One region of the Enterococcus spodopteracolus genome, then DNA from elsewhere that is predicted to be linked to it. Evidence: riboswitches for the same ligand, from Rfam matches in the RefSeq annotation. Region 1 holds a riboswitch; the other holds the start of a gene.
The links. A riboswitch is a leader RNA that binds a small molecule or an ion and turns the genes downstream of it on or off. The one in region 1 is predicted to bind FMN.

Region 1 (12,100 bases):
AGAAAAAAATTATGAATCAATCATGCTTTATCCAGCAGTAGGAGATACACAACATGACGAAATTAAGTGAACTTGAAGCAATCTTATTTATAGTAGGAGAAGAAGGAACGACAATCGAAGAATTGAGTACCTTACTGACCTATACACGAGAGGAAACGACTGCTTTAGTAGCAGAGTTGGCAGCTAGTTATGAAGCAAATGCCAACACAGCGTTACATCTTTTTGAAACAGAAAAACAAATCGTGCTGACTACCAAAAAAGAGTTAGCGCCGATCGTCAAAAGATACACGCAAGGGACGTCGAATACCTTGTCACAAGCGGCAATCGAAACACTAGCAATCATTGCATATAAACAACCGATCACTAGAAGTGAGATCGAGTTGATTCGTGGTGTTCAAGTTTCTGGCGCGATCCAACGCTTGACTGCACATCAACTGATCGAAGAAAAAGGGCGAGTTGAGGGACCAGGTCGCCCGATCCTTTACGGGACCACAAGTCATTTTTTAGATTATTTTGGTCTGAGATCGCTAAATGAGTTACCCGATATTCAAGATATCGAACGTTCACTGGAAGAAGACGCACCCCTTGATTTATTTTTTGATGGCGTGCATGAAGGAGAAAACATATAATGGAAAGATTACAAAAAGTAATTGCTCACGCAGGAATTACCTCTCGACGTAAAGCCGAAGAATATATTTTGGCTGGTCGAGTAAAAGTAAATGGTCAAGTCGTCAAAGAACTTGGCGTAAAAGTTGGCAAACACGACACAGTGGAAGTCGACCAAGTGCCGATCTATCAAGAAGAATATGGCTACTATTTACTTTATAAGCCAAAAGGGGTCATTTCTGCTGTAGCAGATGACAAGGGCCGGAAAGTAGTGACAGACCTATTACCAATGGTCAAAGAGCGTATCTATCCAGTTGGACGACTAGATTATGATACTTCTGGCATACTTTTATTGACGAATGATGGTGATTTTGCGCAACGATTGACGCATCCAAAGCATGAAGTTGATAAAGTATATGTTGCCAAAGTCAAAGGGATCGCCACTAAGTCAGCGCTGAATCCATTGACAAAAGGCATCAAAATTGAAGGTAAGAAAACGTCACCTGCAAAGTATGCAATTTTATCTGTTGATCCTCATACGAATCATAGTATCGTAGAATTAACGATTCATGAAGGCCGTAACCACCAAGTAAAAAACATGCTACAAGCCGTCGGGTTACCTGTGCAAAAATTAAAACGAGAAAAATATGGCGAATTGACCTTGCAAGGTTTACGTCCTGGTGAGTATCGTGAGCTGAATAAAAAAGAAATCAGTCAGTTATTGAATCAATCAAAATAAATAACTTACTTTTTGTAAGGTTAAATACCTTGCTTTTTTGTTATGAAATAAGTATAATAAAATGGTAAACAAAAATTAGATATGGTTCGTCTTCAGGGGCAGGGTGAAATTCCCGACCGGTGGTTATAGTCCACGACCTACTTTTGCGAGTAGCTGAATCGGTGAAATTCCGATACCGACAGTAAAGTCTGGATAAAGAAGATAGAGCTTATTTGGCATACGTATGTACAAATGACTCTAACTCTATTTTCCCCTGCGAAAATAGAGTTTTTTTGTTTGTGTTTACGTGGTTGAATAGTTCGCTGAAGAGGAATCCCAACAGGAGGATTTCAACATGAAGAACACCCGAGTACAAAAAATGGTTGCGGTCGCATTATTTGCTGCAATCGGATTGGTTTTGCAATTTTTCTCATTTCCAATCATGCCAACATTTAGCTTTTTGAGAATCGATTTTAGTGATATCCCAGTTTTGATCAGCATGTTTTTATTTGGCCCGTTAGCGGGGATCGTTACCGCGTTTTTACGTTCAATCTTACATTTGATTATGACCGGTTTTAGTCCAGAGAATCTAGTTGGCGACGTCGCTAGTTTCTTTTCAACAGCGGTCTTTACTTTACCGATTTTCTACATCTTCAAAAGAAACAAATACCAAAAAGGAAAAAATCAAATTTTAGGCGTGATTAGTGGAACACTTGCACTAACCATTTTCATGAGCATTGCGAACTATTTTGTGGTCACACCTCTTTATTTAACATTTTTAGGCCTAAACGCAACCCAAATGTTAGGTATGCCACTGGCAAATTACATTCTGATTGGTATTGTACCTTTTAACTTGATCAAAGGATTTATCGTTAGTGTGGCATTCCTTGTCTTACACGCCAAACTACTACCTTGGTTGAGCAGAAAACAACACCAGTTAGAAAAACGGCATAGCGTTGTAAAATAAAAGTAAACGATTCTGTTAAAAAAGATAACGATATCATATAATACAAAAAATACAAGTAAACTTGAAAGTAGTAGTTTCTACTTTCAAGTCAGACTGTAGACAAAAAGGAGTGGCTTAATTGCAACTCCTTTTTGTTATTTTTTATAGAAATTTGAAATAAAAAGCCATAGGCTTTTTTGCTTTACATAGCCATGTGGCTAGTTTTTTTAAATTCATGGCAGCAAACATAAGCATCGTGTGCGTGGCGACTTTTTTAAAGACCTCGATATTTTGTCCAACGCCTACCATGCTTTTCTTTTGCATCTGCAAATATTCGTTCAATGGTTTGTTTGCTCTTTGTATAAATTTCTCTATTCAACGCCGTATGGCGTTGGTATTTTTTTAATTAAAAAGGGCATTTTCAGTTATTAATAGAGAGCCTAGATAGGTTTTTCAGGAGGATAACAAATGACCAATCATAGGGATTCACATAGCTAACGTTTATTTTTTTAAGTTTTACTTAATATTTTGTCATGAAAAAAAATTCAATAACCAACACTGTGTAAGCGTTTTATAAATTGTGTCTGAGTATTTTTTGCCTTTTTGTATAAAAATGTATTTTATACGTTTTGATGTGAAATTCTTCTCCTTTTGTTTGTTAGATGGACCTGATATGATAGACGACGGAAACGCTACAATTATTATGAATAAAGTATTTCAATTAAATAATCAAAGGAGGGGCAATAAACGAGGGTTTTGAATAAAATTTATCGAATTTACTAGTTATTATTTTTGTTCTTATCATCTTTTTGATAAAATACCGATGTGTCAAAGATTTTTGAAACAAGAAAGGAAGAAGAAAATGGAACAAACAACGAAGAAGAAATTTCAAATGCCTTCAGCGTACTCGGTCTTATTCATTATTATTGCCATTATCGCTGTACTTACATGGTTCATCCCAGCAGGACACTACAGTGTGGATGAAGCCGGTAATATCATTGCAGGGTCTTACGAAAGAGTCCAACAAAATCCACAAGGACTTTGGGATATCTTTATGGCTCCAGTCAACGGGATGTTGGGTGTACCAGCGGGTGAGTTAACGAAAGAAACACCTGCGGCAATTCCAATTTCCTTCTTTATCTTAATTGTTGGTGGTTTCTTAGGAATCATCAATAAAACTGGCGCATTAGATGCTGGAATCGCAACTGTTGTGAAACGCTTTAAAGGGAAAGAAAAAATGTTGATCCCTGTATTGATGCTTTTATTCGCTTTAGGTGGTTCAACTTATGGAATGGCGGAAGAAACGATTCCATTTTACGCATTATTGATTCCTGTCATGATGGCCGTCGGTTTTGATACTGTCACAGCAGTAGCCATCGTGTTGGTCGGATCTCAAGTGGGTTGTTTGGCATCAACAGTTAACCCATTTGCGACAGGAGTTGCATCACAAGCTGTTGGTATTTCAATGGGCGAAGGAATTGGGTTACGTTTCTTTATGTTCGTTGTCTTACTAGCAATCTCTATTATTTATGTGTATCGTTATGCGTCGAAGATCGAAAAAGATCCAACCAAATCTTTAGTATATAATCAGCGCGAAGAAGACATGAAACACTTTGATATCGAAGCAATCAATCGTCAAGAAATGATCACGAAAAAACAAAAACATGTTAATGTATTGTTCTTCCTTACTTTTGGTATCATGATCATTAGCTTGATTCCATGGACAACATTAAATGAAAACTTCACTATTTTTGAGTCATTGACAAATTGGTTAACTGGCCTACCAGTAATTGGAACTGTTTTAGGTAAAAACATGTTGCCTCTAGGTGATTGGTATTTCCCTGAAATCACAATGTTATTCTTAGTTATGTCAATCGTTGTGGCAATCACTTTTGGTATGAAAGAATCTGATTTTGTCAAAGAATTCTTAGCAGGTGCTTCAGACTTGATTGGTGTAGCAATCGTTGTTGCTGTTGCTCGTGGGATCCAGGTAGTGATGAACAACGGTTTGATCACAGATACGATCTTACATTGGGGAGAACAAGGATTAAGCTCATTATCATCAAGTGTCTTCTTGATCCTTACATTTATCTTCTATATCCCTATGTCATTCTTGATTCCATCAACTTCTGGCTTAGCAGCTGCTACAATGGGCATCATGGGACCAATGGGAGAATTTGCTGGTGTCGGTAAAGATCTAGTAATCACTGCTTACCAATCAGCATCTGGATTAGTGAACTTGATCACACCAACTTCTGCTATCGTGATGGGTGCAATCGCCATTGCTCGCTTTGATATTTCCGTTTGGTGGAAATTCATTGGGAAGTTGATTGCCATCTTATTTGTTGCTATCTGTGTGATCTTAGGTGTAGCAGCAATGTTCTAATTCTAGACAAATGACAGCCAAAGTTCTATGATAAATGAAGAAACAATATCTATTGACTGAATAAAGAGACATGAATCCTTTATTCACCATGTACGATGTATCGCTTGTATGTAAGAGATCGTCGGTAGAAACAAGACCTTTGAAAAACAAGTTACTCTGTTGATGGAATGGTGACTGAAAAATCCAGCTCCAAGAAATAAGCGACAAAACCCGAAACTTGGATTTTGGGTTTTGTCGCTTATTTCCAAAGGCGTCGGCTTTTTCACAGAAAATTTCGTAAAGAGTGGCCTATTTAACTCGAGCAGATGTACATGTGGATCAAAGTAGTATTTTCTGCCGCCATCTTTTTTTAAAATAATGAGGAGGCAAAGTTGATGAAACAATTTGTAACAGAACAACATCATGAACAAGCATTAGAATCATTAAGTGAGTTGATCCGAATTCCTTCTGTATTGGATGAATCTGATTCTGGAGAGGGACATCCTTTTGGGAAAAAAGTTGTAGAAGCTTTAGATAAAGTGTTAGAAATTAGTGAAGGATTAGGTTTTAAAACATTTAAAGATCCCGAAGGCTACTATGGTTATGCAGAAGTAGGCTCAGGAGATGAGTTATTTGGTATCTTATGCCATATGGACGTTGTCCCTGGAGGCGATGAAAAAAACTGGGAATCTAAACCTTTTGAGCCAACAATCAAAGATGGCTGGTTAGTTGGCCGTGGCTCTCAAGACGATAAAGGACCTTCGATTGCTGCGATGTATGCAGTGAAAGCATTGATGGATGCAGGGGTAGAATTTAATACTCGCATTCGTTTCATCTTCGGAACGGACGAAGAAAACCTTTGGCGTTGTTTAGATAAATACAATGAAAAAGAAGAAGGAATCACACAAGGCTTTGCGCCAGATGCAGAATTTCCTTTGATCTATGCAGAAAAAGGTTTGTTACAAGCTTACTTGACAGGTCCTGGCACAAATGAATTCTCTGTAAATGCTGGTGGGGCACTAAACGTAGTGCCGGATTCTGCACCATATTCAGGCGAAAAATTGGCAGAAGTAAAAACAGCGTTAACGAAACACAACTTCGATTTTAACGATCAAGGTGACTCGATCACAGTGCTAGGAAAAAGTATCCACGCAAAGGATGCCGCAGAAGGTGTCAATGCGATTTCTCGTTTAGCGATCGCTTTATCTGAAGTTTTTGATTTTGCGCCAATCAAGTTTTTAGGAGAATTAGTCCAAGAAAACGCGACTGGTGAAAAAGTAGTCGGAAAGACTGTTGACGAACAATCTGGGGAGTTGACGATGAACTTCGCTAGTCTAGAAATCACACCTGAGCAAACAAAAATCGGGGTGGACATGCGTATCCCTGTCACCTTCAAAAAAGATGAACTTGTCAAAAAAATGACAGAAAAAATCAAAGCATACGATTTATCATATGAAGAATTTGATTTCTTGGATTCATTATACGTTCCTTTGGAGAGCGAATTGATCCAAAACTTATTAGGAACGTACCGTGATATCACAGGGGATATGACTGAGCCATTTGTTTCTGGGGGAGCAACCTTTGCCCGTACGATGAACCAATGTGTCGCTTTCGGTGCAATGTTCCCTGATACACCAGACTTCATGCACCAAGCCAATGAACGATGGGAATTAAGCAGCATGTACAAAGCGATGCAAATCTACGCAGAAGCGGTTTATCGCTTGTGTGGGAAGTAAACCAATAGTTAGTTAAGAAACGAATAAGAGTCATAAAAGTAACCACCCCTATTTTGAGGAACTTTGTCAAATAGGGGTGGATTTTTATTGTCACTTGTTCCTCATTACAAAGATATCCAACAATAACATCTTACATAAAATCATTTGCAATTTTACCGTATTTTATTTAGTGTATAAGAGTATCAAATGAAAAAAGACGGAAGGTGATGTTTTTGAAAATATTCAAAAGAGTCCTGATAGGATTAGTGATCGTACTGGGCTTAGGAGCTATTGGGGGTTATTTTTATTGGCAACAAAGTGTGTATGAACCATCGACTCAAGCAGAGCAATCATTTAAGCAAGGAATCGATAAAGAGGATTATTTATTATTCGAATCGGAAAAATCGGCGGAACATCCAATGGTGATTTTTTATCCTGGTGCGCTCGTCGAACCAGAAAGTTATAGTATATGGGCGGAGCAACTAGCAGCAAATGGCTATACGGTAGCCATTGCTAAAATGCCTTTTGAACTGGCGATCCTGAGTGGCAACAAAGCAGACAAAATCAGAGAGGATTTCAAAGATCAAGATTTTGTGATTGGAGGACATTCTTTAGGTGGGGTGATGGCAAGTCGTTATGCTAATGCAAATCTGGATGATGAACGATTAAAAGGTATTTATTTCATGGCAAGTTATCCGGATGAAAAGGGGACATTGGCAAAAACTGATTTACCGGTCATCAGTATCACCGGAAGTGAAGATAAAGTCATGAATCAAGAAGCAGCTAATGAAGCAAAAGCTTATTTACCAGAACAAACAGAATTTGTTTCCATCTCTGGAGGGAACCATGGCGGATTTGGTAGTTATGGTCATCAAAAAGGTGATGGTGAAGCAAAGATCAGTAATGAAGACCAACAAACAGCAATCGTCACGACCATGATGAATTGGCTGAATCAAATCAAGTAAGAGCGTCACTTTTCGGACCATCGAAAAGGAATGATCCGTATATAATTGAAAATTTCACAAGCTGATCGGCGGATACAGACGTCTCAAAGGAAACTCATAGAAAAATAAGGCGTCATCCACAAAAATTTTTAAGCAGCATTTTCGTGGATGACACCTTATCACTTGAGGGGAATACGATTACCTCATCTATTTTTTGTGAGATAGAAAAAAACAAGTAGATCATCTGACAGCGCTGCTAAAAGTTAGTTGTAAGAGAGCGGTCAATTTTCTTTTTCCAATAAGATTGCTCGAACCGGACATTTTTGATAAGCTTTGGTTACGTTGGCTTCTTCTAAAGGCTGAACGAATTGTTGATGTGCTTCTGGTTCTTGTGCAAATAAGACGATTCCTTCTTCATCATAATCAAAGATATCAGGCGCCTCGATTTGACATAGACCACATGCGATACAGCGTTCAGGAACTAATTTACATAATAATGACATATTCACCATCCTAACGTAAGGGGATTACTATGACTGAGTTTATTTTATCTTTATTTTCTTCAAGTGACAAGTTACGAGCAAGCTCACTCTATCAATTATTAAGTGGCAAGCGTACATCCTCGGTACTACTTTTTGGCTTTTTTCAGGGATTATTAGTGGTTCATGGTTGTTTTCCTTCACTTGAACAAGCAACGTTTGATACGCAAATTCAACAGATGATAGATGAGGGATTATTAAAGTGGGAAGACCGAGAGTTGCAACTGACGAAAAAAGGGGGAATGCGAAGGAAAAAAGAATCCTTCATCGGACTACACTATGATAAGTATGGACGTACAGCTACTACTAGTTGGCGTTTACTGAAATTCTCTGTACAAGTTGTCTCTCACTTATCCGCCAATGAAACAGCTTATTTACCAGTAGAGACGGGTCCTTTTTATGGGTACCAAGTTAAAAGATGGTTGAAAGAAACAACGTGTACCAAAACGGAGCTAGTTGCTCAAGTATCAAAGGAACTTTCTACTATTTTTACTCTGATGCCAGACGAACAAGCGAACTTCTTAGCGAACCAATTTTCTGGTAAAAAGCAAATAGGCTTACTCGCGTACCAACTGACTACCCTGAAAGATGGCACAGCTCAGCAGTTATTCCAAGATCAGTGTATCCATCGTTTATTAGCGATTATCGAACAGCATTCAGATTTCTTATTATACGATTTGCTTGCACCATTGCTTAGACAAAATTATAATCAAAGCATGTTGACGACGAGAGCATTGATTTTATCTGGTGATTCGGTGGAGCAAGTGATGGTGAAACGAGGATTGAAGAAAGGTACGATCAATGACCATTTGATTGAGTGGGCCATCTTTTTTGATGATTTTCCTTTTGAACGACTGATCCACTCCGAGACAAGAAGATCTTTAGCTTCGTTGGAGCGACCGCTTCTTACGCTAAGATATAAAGACCTTGAAGGACAAACGATCGATTACGGAGAATTTCGCTTGGCACAAATCGAGGCATTTAAAGGAGGGGATAAAAATGGATTTGCTTGATCCATTGAAACAGTACTTTGGTTTTTCCTCTTTTCGCCAAGGACAGGAAGAGATTATTTCCACCTTATTGAATCAGAAAGATGTTTTAGCGATCCTGCCAACTGGTAATGGTAAAAGTTTATGTTATCAGTTGACTGGCTATTTGCAAGAGGGGATGGTATTGATTGTTTCTCCTTTACTCTCTTTGATGGAAGATCAAGTAGGACAATTGCAAAAACGAGGAGAGAAAAGGGTAGTAGCCTATAATAGCTTACTCACTAGAAGTGAGAAACAGTATGTGTTAGCTCATTTATCCGAATATAAATTTGTCTTTGTCAGTCCCGAGATGTTGCAGCAACCGGAAGTACTTCATGCGCTGAAACAACAAAAAATTTCGTTGTACGTAGTCGATGAAGCTCATTGCGTGTCACAGTGGGGCATTGATTTTCGACCTGAGTATCAATCTCTCGGAAGAGTCGCAAAAGAATTAGGATCACCAACTACCTTAGCTTTGACGGCAACAGCCACGCGACCGGTACAAGAAGAGATCGAACACATTCTCTTTCGCGCAAAACCTGCCCTCGTCAAACATTCAGTTAATCGAGAAAACATCTCATTATTTGTCTTTCATACAGATGAAAAAGACCAGCAATTACGTCAGTTGATGGCACGAGCAGACGGAGCAATGATCATTTATTGTGCGACTAAAAAAGAAGTCGAACGTCTTTATCAACTGCTTCACAAAGACTATGCTGTGGGGTATTATCATGGGGGGCTAGATGCCTCACAACGACGCCAACTTCAACAACAATTCAGTAAAAATCAACTGCAATTTTTGATTGCGACGAATGCGTTTGGTATGGGGATCGACAAAGCAGACATTCGGTATGTCATCCATTATGATCTACCAGATAGCCTGGAAAATTATATGCAAGAAATTGGTCGAGCAGGCCGAGATCAGCGACCTAGTAGCGCTGTATTACTTTACCGGCCAGGAGATGAAGGTATCCATTACTTTTTCCAACAATTATCTAAAGAACAACGCCATATTTTCGAAGAACATCTGCTAGATGGGCAAACAGAAGCGTCCCAGTTTGATGAGATCCAGCAAAAATGGCTGATGCTGGTAAATGAAATGCAAAGTCCTGATACATGGCTTCTGCAATTAAAAAAACAAGAACATGTGAAAATCAAGCAACTACAGCAGATGCTTGCTTATATTCATATAACATCATGTAGACGAGAACGTCTGATGGATTATTTCGGTGAAACCCTCAAAGAAAAACCCAAAAAATGTTGTGATCGAGATGGTGCGTCTTTATTTCTTTCTGAAACAGGGCATACTAGTCCAACCGTAGAAGCAACAGACTGGCAAACCATTTTACTAAATTTATTTTAAAAAAATGGTGCGAGGTATTTTTTTCGTACAATCAAGATTATCCTATGGTATAATAATTAGGAAAGAATTTAGGAGGTCAATAAGGTGAGTAGAAAAGATAGACATCAATCATCAGAAAATAACGAAACACAAGAACCATGGGAACAACCGATTTACGATACAGAGGATGAAGCATCTTCAAGAAGTACGCAAAGACAGCAAAAGAAAGGGAACACCCTGTTCTTATCGCTATTTTTGATTTTATTAGTTTTATGTATTGCCATCCCGGCAGGAGCTTACTTCTGGATCAGAAACGGGTCAAGTAATAGTGCTACCGCTGCATCTTCTTCCTCTACGACTTCATCGATCGTAGAAAGTTCGACTGTAGAATCAACTGTAGAATCGACGACAGTTTCTAGTGAACCAACTTCTGATACACAATCAGTTGCTGGAGAAACAACACCCACAAGTGCTGTGACACCAGAAACAACACCATCTTCAACAGTAACAGAGCCAGAACAAACAACACCAAGTAGTGTGGCTCCACAAGAAACAACACCTACTTCAACACCAGAGGCAGGCGCAGGTGTTTCAGGCTCAACCACAGTCGTTCAAGCGGGTGAAGGTCCTAGACAAGTAGCAGAACGCGCAGGCATTACAGTCGACCAATTGTTCCAATTGAACGGAATCGATCCAAACAACTACATGTTATATCCAGGACAAGAACTTAGAGTCCAATAAATGGAGTTAAAAAGATAATACTGAAGAGTTGTTTTTCCTCAGAGTATCTTCATAAAATGTAATTAAATAAGGAGCAGTGGCTTGAGCCACAGCCCCTTTTTTTTGAGAAAAGGGAGTTTATGAAAAATGACACGAATTAGTATCGCAATTGACGGTCCTGCCTCTTCAGGCAAAAGTACGGTAGCTAAAATCATCGCAAATGAATTGAACTATATTTATACAGATACGGGCGCGATGTATCGTGCAGTCACTTACTTAGCAATCAAACATCACATTGCTTTTTCAGATGAAACAGAATTAGTCAATTTGATCAACAAAAACCCTATTTCGTTTGAGCAAATGGCGGATGGACAACATGTCTTTGTAGCTGGGCAAGACGTTACTTCAGATATTCGACAACCAGACGTTACACGAGCGGTTTCTGAAGTAGCTGCGCATTCAAAAGTACGCGAAGCTCTTGTTGCGATCCAGAAAAAAATCGGTGAAGATGGTGGTGTCGTCATGGATGGTCGAGATATCGGTACCGCTGTTTTACCAAAAGCCGAAGTGAAGATTTTCTTGGTAGCCAGCGTGTCTGAACGGGCACAAAGACGACACAAAGAAAACCTTGAGAAAAATATTCCGACAGATTTAGAAGAATTGACAAAAGAAATACAAGCACGTGATGAATATGACTCTACTAGAAAAGTTTCACCCCTGAAGCAAGCAGAAGATGCGATACGAATCGATACAACTGGTAAAACGATTCAAGAAGTTGTCCAAGCGATCAAAGATGTGGTTCAACAAAAAGGATATTTTCTTGACTAAATAGAAAAAAAGCGAAGAATCCGACCATTTTAATGGAAAACAAACGAAATCGCTTTATTTTTTTTAAATAATCAATTAAACTATAGGCAGTACCGTAGTTAACGGCAGAATGTTGGTTAGGAGGACAAGTGTTATGACAGAATTTGAACAAAATCAGACAGATAACAACCAATCTATGGAAGATGCAATGAATAGCGTTCAAGAAGTGAGCGTTGGCGATGTCGTCAAAGGAGAAGTTTTAGTCATTGAAGACAAACAAGCCATCGTTGGAATCGAAGGAACGGGTGTTGAAGGCGTAGTTCCTGCAAAAGAATTATCTACTTTACCGGTTGAAGATATCAACGAAGTG
Region 2 (12,100 bases), on a different contig from region 1:
CACAAGACAACCCATTGATCGTCCATGTCGCCTCCTTCGAACAAGTAAAAGAGTATGTGGACAACTTTCACCCCCTAACAGAACAAATTGTGAAAAACTTTTGGCCAGGACCACTGACTTTGATTTTTCACATCAAAAAAGGCAGTTTACCGGGGATTGTCACTGGTGGTTTATCCACAGCTGCTTTTCGCATGCCAGATAACAAGAAAACATTAGAATTAATCCAATTAGCAGGTGTACCACTTGTAGGGCCAAGTGCCAACACTTCAGGTAAACCGAGTCCAACAACAGCAGACCATGTCTTTCATGATCTAAATGGGAAAATCACAGGGATCATTGATGATGGGGCGACGAGGATCGGTGTAGAATCAACGGTACTGGATTTGAGCGACCCATCTGCACCGCCGATGATCTTACGACCAGGAGCAATCACGAAAGAGCAACTAGAAGCTATCATTAAAAGTCCAGTGGCGACAGACCGCCATTTGGTCAAAGAATCTGAAACACCGAAATCTCCGGGGATGAAATACAAACATTACTCACCTGATACTCGAGTACTGATGGTTGAAAAAACGGATTGGCCAGAGGCGATTATCTGGACAAAAGAGCAAAAACTACGTACCGGTGTTTTAGCTGGACCAACAATAGCTGATCAGGTACGCAAGGATGTCGCAGCTGTGTATATGTATTACGATGATTCAGTAGAGGCAGCAACGAAAGGGTTGTTTGCGGGGTTACGTGGCTTAGATGATGATCGATTAGCTCTTGATCTGATTCTAGTACAAGTTGCACCTGAAGAAGGTCTAGGTATTGCTTATATGAATCGGTTGAAAAAAGCCGCAGGACAAAATTATTATAAAAAATGATCCAGAAGTGATTGCTGCAAAATCATTCTGTGATACAATCTAGGAAACAAACTAAAATAGCTATTTAAGAAATAATGTTCGTATTCTTAGCTAGTAATGTTTGGTCAACATCAAAAAAAGACAAATAAACTGAACAATCATTTGAAATTTAGAGAAGTTGACACATAAATAAATAAGGAGTTGTTGTTTGTGGTAGACTACAAAACGTTTGACCCTGATTTATGGGCAGCAATCGCAAAAGAAGAGGAAAGACAAGAAAACAATCTGGAGCTGATCGCTTCTGAAAACTTTGTCTCTGAAGCTGTGATGGCAGCACAAGGAAGTATTTTAACGAATAAGTACGCTGAAGGGTATCCAGGACATCGCTATTATGGTGGGTGTGAATTTGTGGATATCGTTGAAAATCTGGCGATCGATCGTGCCAAAGAATTATTTGGTGCCAATTTTGTCAATGTTCAACCACACTCTGGATCACAAGCCAATACAGCTGCATATCTTGCGTTAGTTGAACCGGGCGATACGATCTTAGGAATGGATCTTTCTGCTGGCGGACATTTGACACATGGCTCTCCAGTCAATTTTAGTGGAAAAACGTATCACTTTGTTGCTTATGGTGTAGATCCGACAACAGAAGTCATTGATTATAATGTCGTACGCATCTTAGCGAGAAAACATCAACCAAAATTGATCGTAGCAGGAGCAAGTGCTTATGGTCGAACGATCGATTTTGCAAAATTCAGAGAAATCGCGGACGAAGTTGGGGCAAAATTGATGGTCGATATGGCACACATTGCTGGTTTAGTTGCAGCGGGGGTTCATCCAAGCCCAATCCCTTATGCCGATATCACAACAACGACGACTCACAAAACATTACGAGGGCCTCGTGGTGGGATGATCTTAACAAACAATGAAGAATTGGCTAAAAAAATCAATAGCGCAGTTTTCCCAGGCATCCAAGGTGGCCCTTTGGAGCATGTGATTGCCGGAAAAGCTGCTGCATTTAAAGAAGCATTGACTCCTGAATTTAAGGAATATAGCGAACATGTCATTGCCAATGCAAAAGCCATGGCAAAAGTATTCAATCAATCGATTGGTACCCGAGTGATTTCAGGTGCCACAGATAATCATTTGATTTTGATCGATGTACGTGACTTAGAATTGAACGGAAAAGAAGCTGAAGCGATTTTGGACAGTGTTCATATCACCGTCAATAAAAACTCGATTCCCTTTGAAACACTAAGCCCCTTCAAAACAAGCGGTATCCGTATCGGGACACCAGCAATTACGACCCGTGGCTTCCGCGAAGAAGATGCGGCAAAAGTAGCTGAATTGATCGTCAAAGCTTTACAGGCAAAAGATGATGAAGCACAATTAGAAGAAGTGCGTGCAGGCGTCCGTGAATTAACAGAGCAATTTCCATTATATAAAAAATAAACAGTTTATAACTAAGAGTCATCAATAAAAAGGTAAGAGAATCGAAAAAGGTGAGACAATCAGGGATGTAGCTATTTGGTTGTCTCACCTTTTCTCTGATTGTTGAAGTGTTAGATGGCTCTCTGGAAATCTATACAGATAGTGTTGAGCTTCTTTCACAACCTAGATAAACGGTGTTCAAGAAGCAACACTTCGGTCATAAGGCAAAAAAATCAAAAATGAAACAGCCATTTTTAATTTTTCTGCCTTATGCCTTAGTGTTGATCGCTTCTTTCACAACCTCTTTCAATCTGATTTTTTGACTTTTGTCTGGTTGCTCTCTAGTATATGAGGTGTAATTTTATTTGTTGCATTCAACTTAGGGAGGAATCCGTATGACTGATCGAATTTCATTAGAAAAAGAAGCAATTGAGTTTAGTGATGCTAATGCACCGCACCCGCGTATCTATGAATTACCTCCGGAAGAAGGGCGTGATCTTCTAGAAGAAGTTCAAAGTTCTTCTGTGGAAAAATTACCTGTGGATATCGAGGATTTGAAAATGGACACCAATGATTGGGGACAAATCAATGTGCGTTTTATCCGTCCTGAAGGAAATGTAGAAAAATTACCTGTCATATTTTATATACATGGTGCTGGTTGGGTATTTGGAAGTGCCAAGACACATGACAAATTGATTCGAGAATTGGCTGTTCGTACAAATTCGATCGTGATTTTTCCTGAGTATAGTCGTTCGCCAGAAGCAAAATATCCTACTGCAATTGAACAAAACTACGCGATTTTGCAAAAACTTGCGGAGCTTTCTGAGTCGAAAGGCTTGGATCTTGAGAACTTGACAGTCGCTGGGGATTCCGTAGGTGGGAACATGGCAACGGTGATGACGATCCTTACAAAGCAACGTCAAGGATTACCAATCAAAAAACAATTACTATATTATCCTGTAACTAATGCAAATTTCGATACAGATTCTTATAACCAATTTGCAGAGAATTACTTCTTAACAAAAGAAGGGATGCAATGGTTCTGGGATCAGTATACGACAGATGAAAAGAAACGAGCAGAAATCACTGCCTCACCTCTACGTGCAAGTAAAGAAGAATTAACAGGTTTACCGCCTGCAATGATCTTGACAGGTGAAGCAGATGTGTTAAGAGATGAAGGAGAAGCATATGCTAGAGAACTTCGTGAAGCTGGCGTGGAAGTTACGCAAGTACGTTTCCAAGGGATCATCCATGATTTTGTCATGGTAAATACGATGGACCAAACCAATGCGACACGAGCAGCGATGAGTCTTTCGACAGAATGGCTAAAAAACTAGTTGTTTTTTGTCATCTTTTTCCATTAATAAATTAGAAAAATAACAAAAAACGTCTGATTTCCAGGCGTTTTTGTTATTTTTTGCTGATTTTAAAAAGAACATCGCTTTGTTTTTTTATTTCTTTGGTTTTCTTTAGGAAAATGACGGGTTAGACTAGTCAAGTCAGTGATTTTGTTTTACAATTAAAAAGAAACGAGAGAAAAAGGAGACAAAAAAATGGGCAAATTTCAAGTAATCGACCATCCATTGATCCAACACAAATTAACGATTATTCGCGACAAAAATTGTGGTACAAAAGTTTTCCGTGAGGTTGTTGATGAAATCGCTATGCTGATGGCATATGAAGTATCACGTGATATGCCACTTGAAGACATTGTCATCGAAACACCGATCACAGAAACAACACAAAAAACATTGTCTGGTAAAAAAGTAGCCATTATCCCAATCTTGCGCGCAGGTATTGGAATGGTTGACGGAATCTTAGAATTGATCCCAGCAGCTAAAGTCGGCCACATCGGATTATACAGAGATGAAGAAACGTTGGCACCGCACGAGTATTTCGTTAAATTACCGGAAGATATCGACGCACGTCAATTATTCGTCGTTGATCCAATGTTAGCGACAGGTGGCTCAGCGATCATGGCGATCGATGCTCTGAAAGCACGTGGCGCTTCAAACATTAAATTTGTTTGCCTTGTTGCAGCTCCAGAAGGTGTGAAAGCCTTACAAGAAGCACATCCAGATATTGATATCTATACTGCATCATTAGATGAAAAATTAAATGACAAAGGCTATATCGTTCCTGGTCTAGGTGATGCTGGCGACCGTTTGTTTGGCACAAAATAAGAAAATCAAATACAAAAAGATCTGGGTCGTACAAGAGCCCAGATTTTTTTGTACAATCGATTCAACCAAAATAAAAAACCACCCAATTGATGGATGGTAAAAAACTAAAGCTTACTCATATCTTTGTAATTGACAATGACAACGCCTTTACTTTGGGTCATCAAATCGGCATTCTCATTAGTTTCATCAATTGCAACAACAGCAGAGTTTTTCAATTGCTTGGAAATTGTTCCGGTTTGCGTTTTTCCGTGAATCATAAAGGTAACATGTGTATCAGTGGTAAATTTTTCTCCAAATTCTGACGGTTCGACCTTTGTTTCAAATTTTCCAAAAGTTGCCATTTTCATAAAACCTGCCTTTCATCTATAATTATAGCACATTTTTTGAAAAAAATCATGAAAGTAGAAAAATCTTCCATATTACCTCTTTACATTTCTTAACATAAAGACTATAATTTCTCTTGGAAACGCCAGCTTAGCTCAGTTGGTAGAGCAACGCACTCGTAACGCGTAGGTCACAGGTTCGATCCCTGCAGCTGGCATACGATAAAAGCAGTCATATCAAGGTTTTTACGCCTTTGATATGACTGCTTTTTGATTTTGGTGAAAAGAGAATGACTAAAAATGCCTACTTACAATAAATTTATTCCAATTGTTCACTTTGATTAATGAGACACGAAAATAAAACATTTTACTTGCTTTTTTCGAATTATTTAAAACGATCTTTAATCATAGGCCAAAAATTTTTTAATATTCTATTAGTTACCATTTCATAAGCATATAATCGTATTCTATTCATGCGATTCACACTAATTAAGTGGTTATGTTTAACCTACATTTTATTTTTATGTGTTTTTTTTAAGGTTGACACATGTAAGCTTTAAGAATATACTCTAAACGAATTGAATATTTCTTCGGGGCAGGGTGTAATTCCCGACCGACGGTGACGAGTTTACTCGAAGTCCGTGAACCACATTTTTGTGGTTGAGCTAGTGAAAATCTGGCACCGACAGTTAAAGTCTGGATGGGAGAAGAAAAATCGACTGAAGATCGGTTTTATTTGTATTAAAATCGATTATCTTTAGGTTTATTTAGTTATGCCCTGTGATTAAATTCGCAGGGCATTTTTTGTTGAAAGGGGGAATTGATATGCACCAGTCTTTCATGTTAGCTGCGATTGAAGAGGCAAGAAAAGGAAAGGGAAAGACCTTTACCAATCCATTAGTTGGAGCTGCGATTGTTAAAGAAGGAAAGCTACTCTCATTAGGTGCGCATTTACATTATGGCGAGGCTCACGCTGAAGTAAATGCTATTCAAAATTGTGGTTCCCCCGAAGAACTGTTTGATTCAACTTTATATGTTACTTTAGAACCTTGTAACCACCAAGGAAAACAGCCACCTTGTACGCAAGCCATTGTCCAGTCTGGTATCACAACGGTAGTCATAGGCCAACTTGATCCCAATCCTTTAGTAGCAGGAAAAGGCAGAAAATTTTTACAAAAGCATGGAATCAAAGTGATTGTAGGCGTAGAAGAAGAGAAATGTAGAGCATTGAATCCTTTTTATAACCACTTTTTTGAAATGGATCGTCCCTACATCACATTAAAACAAGCCGTTACACTAGATGGGAAAATCTCTATACAGAAAGATTCTAGGTACTCAATAACAGGCTCAGAGGCAATCTCAAGAGTTCGCAAAGAGCGAGGAGAATATCAAGGAATCGTGGTAGGGAGCGAAACCGTTCTAATTGATGATCCTCGTTTGTTACCTGATGTCGAAACTATCTTCCCACCAGTACGCATTGTTTTGGATCGTAGAGGACGGATCCTTAAAAGCCCTAAACTCGATCTTTTTCAAACGACCACAAGTCCGGTCTGGATATTTACGGAAAATCCTAAGCTAGAGGAACTATTTCCCCATGTAACTATTTTTTATACACCTAGGTTTTCTTTTGCATTCTTTATTGAGACCATGAGAAAGAAAGGTATTCAGTCGTTGTATATAGAAGGTGGAGCGAAAATCCATGATGTTTTTTTAGCAGAAAGTCTCTGGGATGAAGTCATCAGTTATATTGCACCCAAACTTTTTGGTGGAAAAAGTCCGATGTCTTTTCATAGTGAACGTTTAGTTTCTAAAGATCAACAATTAGAATTTTTAGAAATTGAACAGCTTGGAGAAGACATTCGAGTTAGGGGGAAACGAAAGCAATGTTCACAGGATTGATCATTGAACAAGGAACAGTCAAAGAAATTCGACGAAATCAACAAATGATCCAACTCACTTTTCAAACTTCCAATAGTGTCCTACGTGATTATAAAATTGGAGATAGTATGGCAGTCAATGGGGTATGTTTAACTGCTATTGAGACTTCAAGTACTTCTTTTAGAGCTGAAATAATGCCTGAAACCTTTAAACGGACCACTTTCTCCACCTTAAAAGTTGGAGATAGGGTAAATTTAGAACGAGCAGTTTCCATGAAGCAACGCTTTGAAGGCCATTTTGTTTCGGGACATATTGATACTGTTACAAGATTGATCAAAAAAATAGAGAATCAAAACACATTAGTTTTGACATTTGCTTACCCAACCAAATATGAAGGTGAAATCATTCCACAAGGATCAATTGCAATTAATGGAGTAAGTTTAACAGTTACGGATACTACAGCAGCAAGCTTTTCAGTTAGTCTGATTCCACATTCCAAATCTTTGACAAATCTGGGGAATTTAGGTGTAGGACATCTTGTGAATATAGAAACGGATATCATTGGAAAATATGTAAAGGCACAGAGAAAAAAATTTGAGAGGTACAAGGAGAAGGACTTACTATGAGTAATATTACTGAAGCAATCAAGACTTTGAAAAAGGGCGGTCTAATCATTGTAGCTGATGATGAAGATAGAGAAGCAGAAGGAGATTTAGTTGGTTTAGCCGAATACGTGACACCTGAGGCAGTTAATTTCATGATCAAATTTGGTCGAGGATTAATATGTGCGCCAATATCTAAGAAGATTGCGCAACACTTATCTTTAGAAGAAATGACAACTCATAATACTGATGCGTTTGGTACAGCTTTTACGATTAGTGTGGATCATAAACACACGAAGACTGGTATTTCAGCATTTGATCGAGCTACTTCCATTAAAGCATTGGCTGATCCTCGTTCGAAATCAAGTGATTTTCTTAGACCAGGACATATTTTTCCTTTAATTAGTGTAGATGGTGGAACGCTTATACGTCGAGGACACACCGAAGCTGCAATTGATTTGGCCAAATTAGCTAATAGTATAGAAGCCGCTTATATTTGTGAGATCCTGAAAGAGGACGGGACGATGGCAAGGATGAAAGATCTGACACGTTTATCTAAAGAATGGCAATTACCCTTGATCACTATTGATGAGTTGGTAAATTTTTTAGAAGAAAGCAGCCATATAACAGTAAATTTACCGACAGATTATGGTGATTTCAAATTGACTATTTATGAAGAGGGAGAAAAGCTGGAGCATTTATTGCTAACAAAAGGAGATATTCAAAATAGTCAGTCTCCTACATTAGTCCGTGTTCATTCAGAATGTTTAACTGGTGATGTCTTTGGTTCTCATCGTTGCGATTGTGGTGAACAGTTACATGAAGCAATGAGAATGATTGCAGAAGAGGGGACTGGAGCTATTCTTTATCTTCGTCAAGAAGGTCGTGGCATTGGATTGAGAAATAAGTTAAAAGCTTATCAATTGCAAGAACAAGGATTTGATACTTATGAAGCAAATATTGAATTGGGCTTTGCTCCGGATGAACGGGATTATCACTTTGCAACAGACATTTTAAAATCAATTGGTACAACTACTATTCGGTTACTTACAAACAATCCCGATAAAGTAACAGAGTTACAAAAAGCTGGAATTACGATTGTAGAAAGAGTACCAATTGAAACCTTCCCACAAAAGGAAAACCAAGCCTATTTAAAAACAAAAAAAGATAAGTTCAATCATTATTTATCATTATAAAAATAAAGGAGTGTAGACATGACGATTTATGAGGGGAATTATTCTACAAAGGATCTTCGAATAGGGATAGTAGTCGCGCGATTTAATGAATTTATCAATCAAAAATTGTTACAAGGAGCGTTGGACAATTTAAAAAGACATGGTGTTAAAGAAGAGCAAATTGATATTTATTGGGTACCGGGAGCTTTTGAAATTCCCTTTATTACCAAAAAACTCAGCGAAAAGGATAGTTATGATGGATTGATTACGTTGGGGACAGTTATCAGAGGTGCAACTACTCATTACGAATTGGTTTCCAATGAGGTAGCCAAAGGAGTCGCACATATTAACCTAGAGTCCAATATTCCAGTGATGTTCGGTGTATTAACCACAGAAACTATTGAGCAAGCAATTGAAAGAGCAGGTACGAAAGCAGGAAATAAAGGTAGTGAAGCTGCTCAAGGGTTAATTGAGATGATTTCTCTTTCACAACAAATTTAAGAATTATTATTTTTAAAAATATGATGATTTTACTGCGGGTATACTAACCTCCAGTTTACTGAATATATTAAAAGCAGTTCTTAATATCAAAAATATCTGTCAGGATAATTCTTGCCAGGTATTTTTGATAAGTAAAAAGGTTACGTAGGTAATAATGATTTCTGTCATAACATATATAAGATTTAAAAGTTCCGTAATGTTACAATATTTTACTCAACACATTTTTCATATTGCTAATATTTCATGATTTCCCTTGGAAGATATGTAATTTGGGTAACGTAATATCTCAGCATCGACGTCGAAAGTTTAAATGTAAGATTATTAAAATCATGATTTTTAAAAATATGTTTAAGTGATAGAAATTCCCACTTTTTCATGAAGCTAATGTGATAAAAAACCATTATAATAATATCAAATATTTTTAAATATGTAAAAAAATATTTGTTTTTTTATATGTATCTAAAATAAGTAAAAATTACCTTGAAAAAACGTTTGTTTTTTATATTAATGTTATATATTTTAGTTCATTTTTAAGAAAACGCTATCAAAAAAATTCTGACACTGTTACACTTTAACTAAATGAGTGAAAGGAAGTGGACAGCAATGGATTTAGTGATTGCAACAGATTATGAAACACTTAGTGAAGTAACAGCAGGGATCGTTTTAGAGAAGATGTTGAAGCATAGAAGAGTGAATTTATCTTTGACAACCGGAAATTCACCTAAGATGGCCTACGAGATTTTGGTTGATAAGCTTAGTAAATTACAGATGGATACATCGATGATCCATTATTATAATTTTGATGAAGTGGCGCTGAAGGATAAGCAGTATGGTTTGACTATGTCAGGACTAAAAAAAGCTCTTTATGATCCGATCGGAGTTGCTGCTGAGAATATTCACGAACTGACTATTGAGAATTATCATGAGGTTGACAAAAAAATTGCTCAAGCAGGTGGCTTGGATTTAGTTTTGATGGGACTTGGTGAGGATGGTCATTTCTGTGGGAATATGCCAGGGTACACCGATTTTAGCAAGGAAACCTATAGTATTCCAGTCATTCCTGGAGATCAGATGTACGAATCGTTGCAAGAACATCTGGGAGAAGAACCTGGGGATTACTTCGTGACATTTGGACCAAAGACGGTCATGGCAGCGAAACAGCTAGTATTGATCGTTAATGGCGAACATAAAGCAGAGATCATCAAACAAGTCATTAAAGGACCGGTAACGGAGGAAATTCCTGCATCCATTTTAATGACTCATCCCAATATCACAGTGATTTTAGATGAAGCAGCTGCAAAATTATTAAAATAAATAGTCATATCAATGGATTGTTTCAAAGAACAACACAGAATCCACGAAAATCATATTACCGATTTTTGTGGATTTTTTTGCATTTCTGAATTTATCCGTAGACTCGTTTTCCATCGTATTCTCCGGTAGAATAGATAAGAAAACAGACCATATCGTTCATTGGCGAAAAACTGCCAGAATAGGAGAAAGAGATGAATCAGTTTTATAAGAGAATCCAATATAAATTTTCTGAATTAAATCAAGTGGAAAAAAATATCTTAGATTATTGTTTGCATCAATCAAGAAAAGTTTCCTCCATGACAGCCGAAGAATTAGCGAGTGAAACATTTACCAGCCAATCGACTATTACTCGAATGGCAAAAAAGCTTGGCTTTAAAGGATTTCAAGAATTTAAGTTTGCCCTTAAAAGTTACCGGTCATTAGAAGAAACGAGTGGTTCTACTGATGTGTCGGATGAATTCAAACCATTGATCAATGAAATCCTTCGTCAGTTTACAGAGACGTTAGAAAAAATCGAGCCGAAACAAATCGATCGCGCAGTCAATATGATTAAAGAAGCACAACGTATTGAACTGTTTGCTGTAGGGCAAAGTATTCCGGTCGCTGTTTCCCTGAATCGAAAATTGCATTTTCTTGGTAAAAATGTGGGGCATTCAACCGATTGGGACGAATTGCTAGCAGTGAGTAAACAACTAGGAGAAGGAGATCTTGCTATTTTTATTAGTCATAGTGGGGAAACATTAGGAATGCTCGATTATGCTAAACGACTAAAGGAGCGAAATGTTCCTCTGCTGTCTTTTATTGGTCAACCGACAAGTTCTTTAGAAGAATTGTCGACGGTCGCATTTATTGCAGAAATGTTGACGATCTATCATCAGAATATTGATTTGAGTCCAAGAGTTTCAATGGATATCTTGTTAGATATTTTGATGATCCATTATGCGAAACAAGTCATTTCTCAGAATGGAGATTCTAATTTATGAATGCCCATTCTACATGGACAAGAAGTATTGCAACCGTCTTTGTTATCGCTTACATTTTAAGGGTAAGAAATAGAGTAAGGGGGAAAAGGGATGCAAAAAGGGAAGAAAGCAAGTTGGATGGAGATTTTTCAAGGGTTAGGCAAAACGTTCATGTTACCAGTCGCACTGTTAGCTTTCATGGGATTGTTCTTAGGGATTGGGAGTGCGTTCTCCGCTGAATCAGCAATTACTGCTTTTCCATTTTTAGGTGCTGCTTGGTTACAGGTGATGTTTCGCTTTATGTCGACGATTGGTGGCTTTGCTTTTAGCTATTTACCTGTGATGTTTGCCATGGCGATTCCTTTAGGCTTAGCACGTAAAGAAAAAGGCGTGGCTGCTTTTTCTGGGTTTGTTGGATATGTAGTGATGCAATTATCGATCAATTTTTATTTGCAAGAAACGAATCAATTGGCAGCAAGTGAACAATTACGTGAAGCTGGTCAAGAAATGGTTTTTGGTATCCAAACATTATCTATGGGTGTTCTGGGAGGGATCATTGTCGGGCTAATCGTTTATCAGCTCCATACGCGATTTTATCAATTCCAATTACCAGATAGTTTTGCCTTCTTTTCAGGGACACGTTTTGTACCCATCATTACTTCAGTAACTTTAGCAATTGTTGGCGTGTTGATTCCGATGGTTTGGCCACTTTTTGCCATGTTGATCACTGGGATCGGAAATTTGATCCAACGCTCTGGGGCATTTGGCCCGTTCTTATTCGGTTCTGGAGAACGACTCTTATTGCCATTTGGCTTACATCATATTTTAGTATCGATGATCCGGTTTACGGAAGCTGGAGGAAGTCAGGTCATCAATGGGCAAG

Region 2: it holds a riboswitch for FMN, as region 1 does, so the genes downstream of both, ribD (bifunctional diaminohydroxyphosphoribosylaminopyrimidine deaminase/5-amino-6-(5-phosphoribosylamino)uracil reductase RibD) here and P3R27_RS09070 (ECF transporter S component) in region 1, are expected to answer to the same signal.

The regions. Positions count from the first base shown of each region.
Region 1 is NZ_JARJHD010000006.1:67,574-79,673, reverse strand. Features, by position in the region: gene P3R27_RS09085 (segregation/condensation protein A) at 1-70, shown strand, start outside; gene scpB (SMC-Scp complex subunit ScpB) at 54-629, shown strand; gene P3R27_RS09075 (pseudouridine synthase) at 629-1,345, shown strand; FMN riboswitch at 1,430-1,552, shown strand; gene P3R27_RS09070 (ECF transporter S component) at 1,680-2,291, shown strand; partial or broken gene P3R27_RS15430 (transposase) at 2,433-2,661, opposite strand; gene P3R27_RS09060 (YfcC family protein) at 3,133-4,656, shown strand; gene P3R27_RS09055 (M20 family metallopeptidase) at 5,031-6,371, shown strand; gene P3R27_RS09050 (alpha/beta hydrolase) at 6,584-7,315, shown strand; gene P3R27_RS09045 (ferredoxin) at 7,576-7,797, opposite strand; gene P3R27_RS09040 (helix-turn-helix domain-containing protein) at 7,827-8,846, shown strand; gene P3R27_RS09035 (RecQ family ATP-dependent DNA helicase) at 8,833-10,224, shown strand; gene P3R27_RS09030 (SAG1386/EF1546 family surface-associated protein) at 10,309-10,944, shown strand; gene cmk ((d)CMP kinase) at 11,071-11,751, shown strand; gene rpsA (30S ribosomal protein S1) at 11,885-12,100, shown strand, end outside.
Region 2 is NZ_JARJHD010000001.1:227,306-239,405, forward strand. Features, by position in the region: gene P3R27_RS01040 (L-threonylcarbamoyladenylate synthase) at 1-866, shown strand, start outside; gene glyA (serine hydroxymethyltransferase) at 1,056-2,300, shown strand; gene P3R27_RS01050 (alpha/beta hydrolase) at 2,675-3,616, shown strand; gene upp (uracil phosphoribosyltransferase) at 3,833-4,462, shown strand; gene P3R27_RS01060 (hypothetical protein) at 4,567-4,809, opposite strand; tRNA gene P3R27_RS01065 (tRNA-Thr) at 4,931-5,003, shown strand; FMN riboswitch at 5,368-5,501, shown strand; gene ribD (bifunctional diaminohydroxyphosphoribosylaminopyrimidine deaminase/5-amino-6-(5-phosphoribosylamino)uracil reductase RibD) at 5,611-6,684, shown strand; gene ribE (riboflavin synthase) at 6,669-7,289, shown strand; gene ribA (GTP cyclohydrolase II) at 7,286-8,461, shown strand; gene ribH (6,7-dimethyl-8-ribityllumazine synthase) at 8,480-8,941, shown strand; gene P3R27_RS01090 (glucosamine-6-phosphate deaminase) at 9,545-10,255, shown strand; gene P3R27_RS01095 (MurR/RpiR family transcriptional regulator) at 10,447-11,238, shown strand; gene malX (maltose/glucose-specific PTS transporter subunit IIBC) at 11,329-12,100, shown strand, end outside.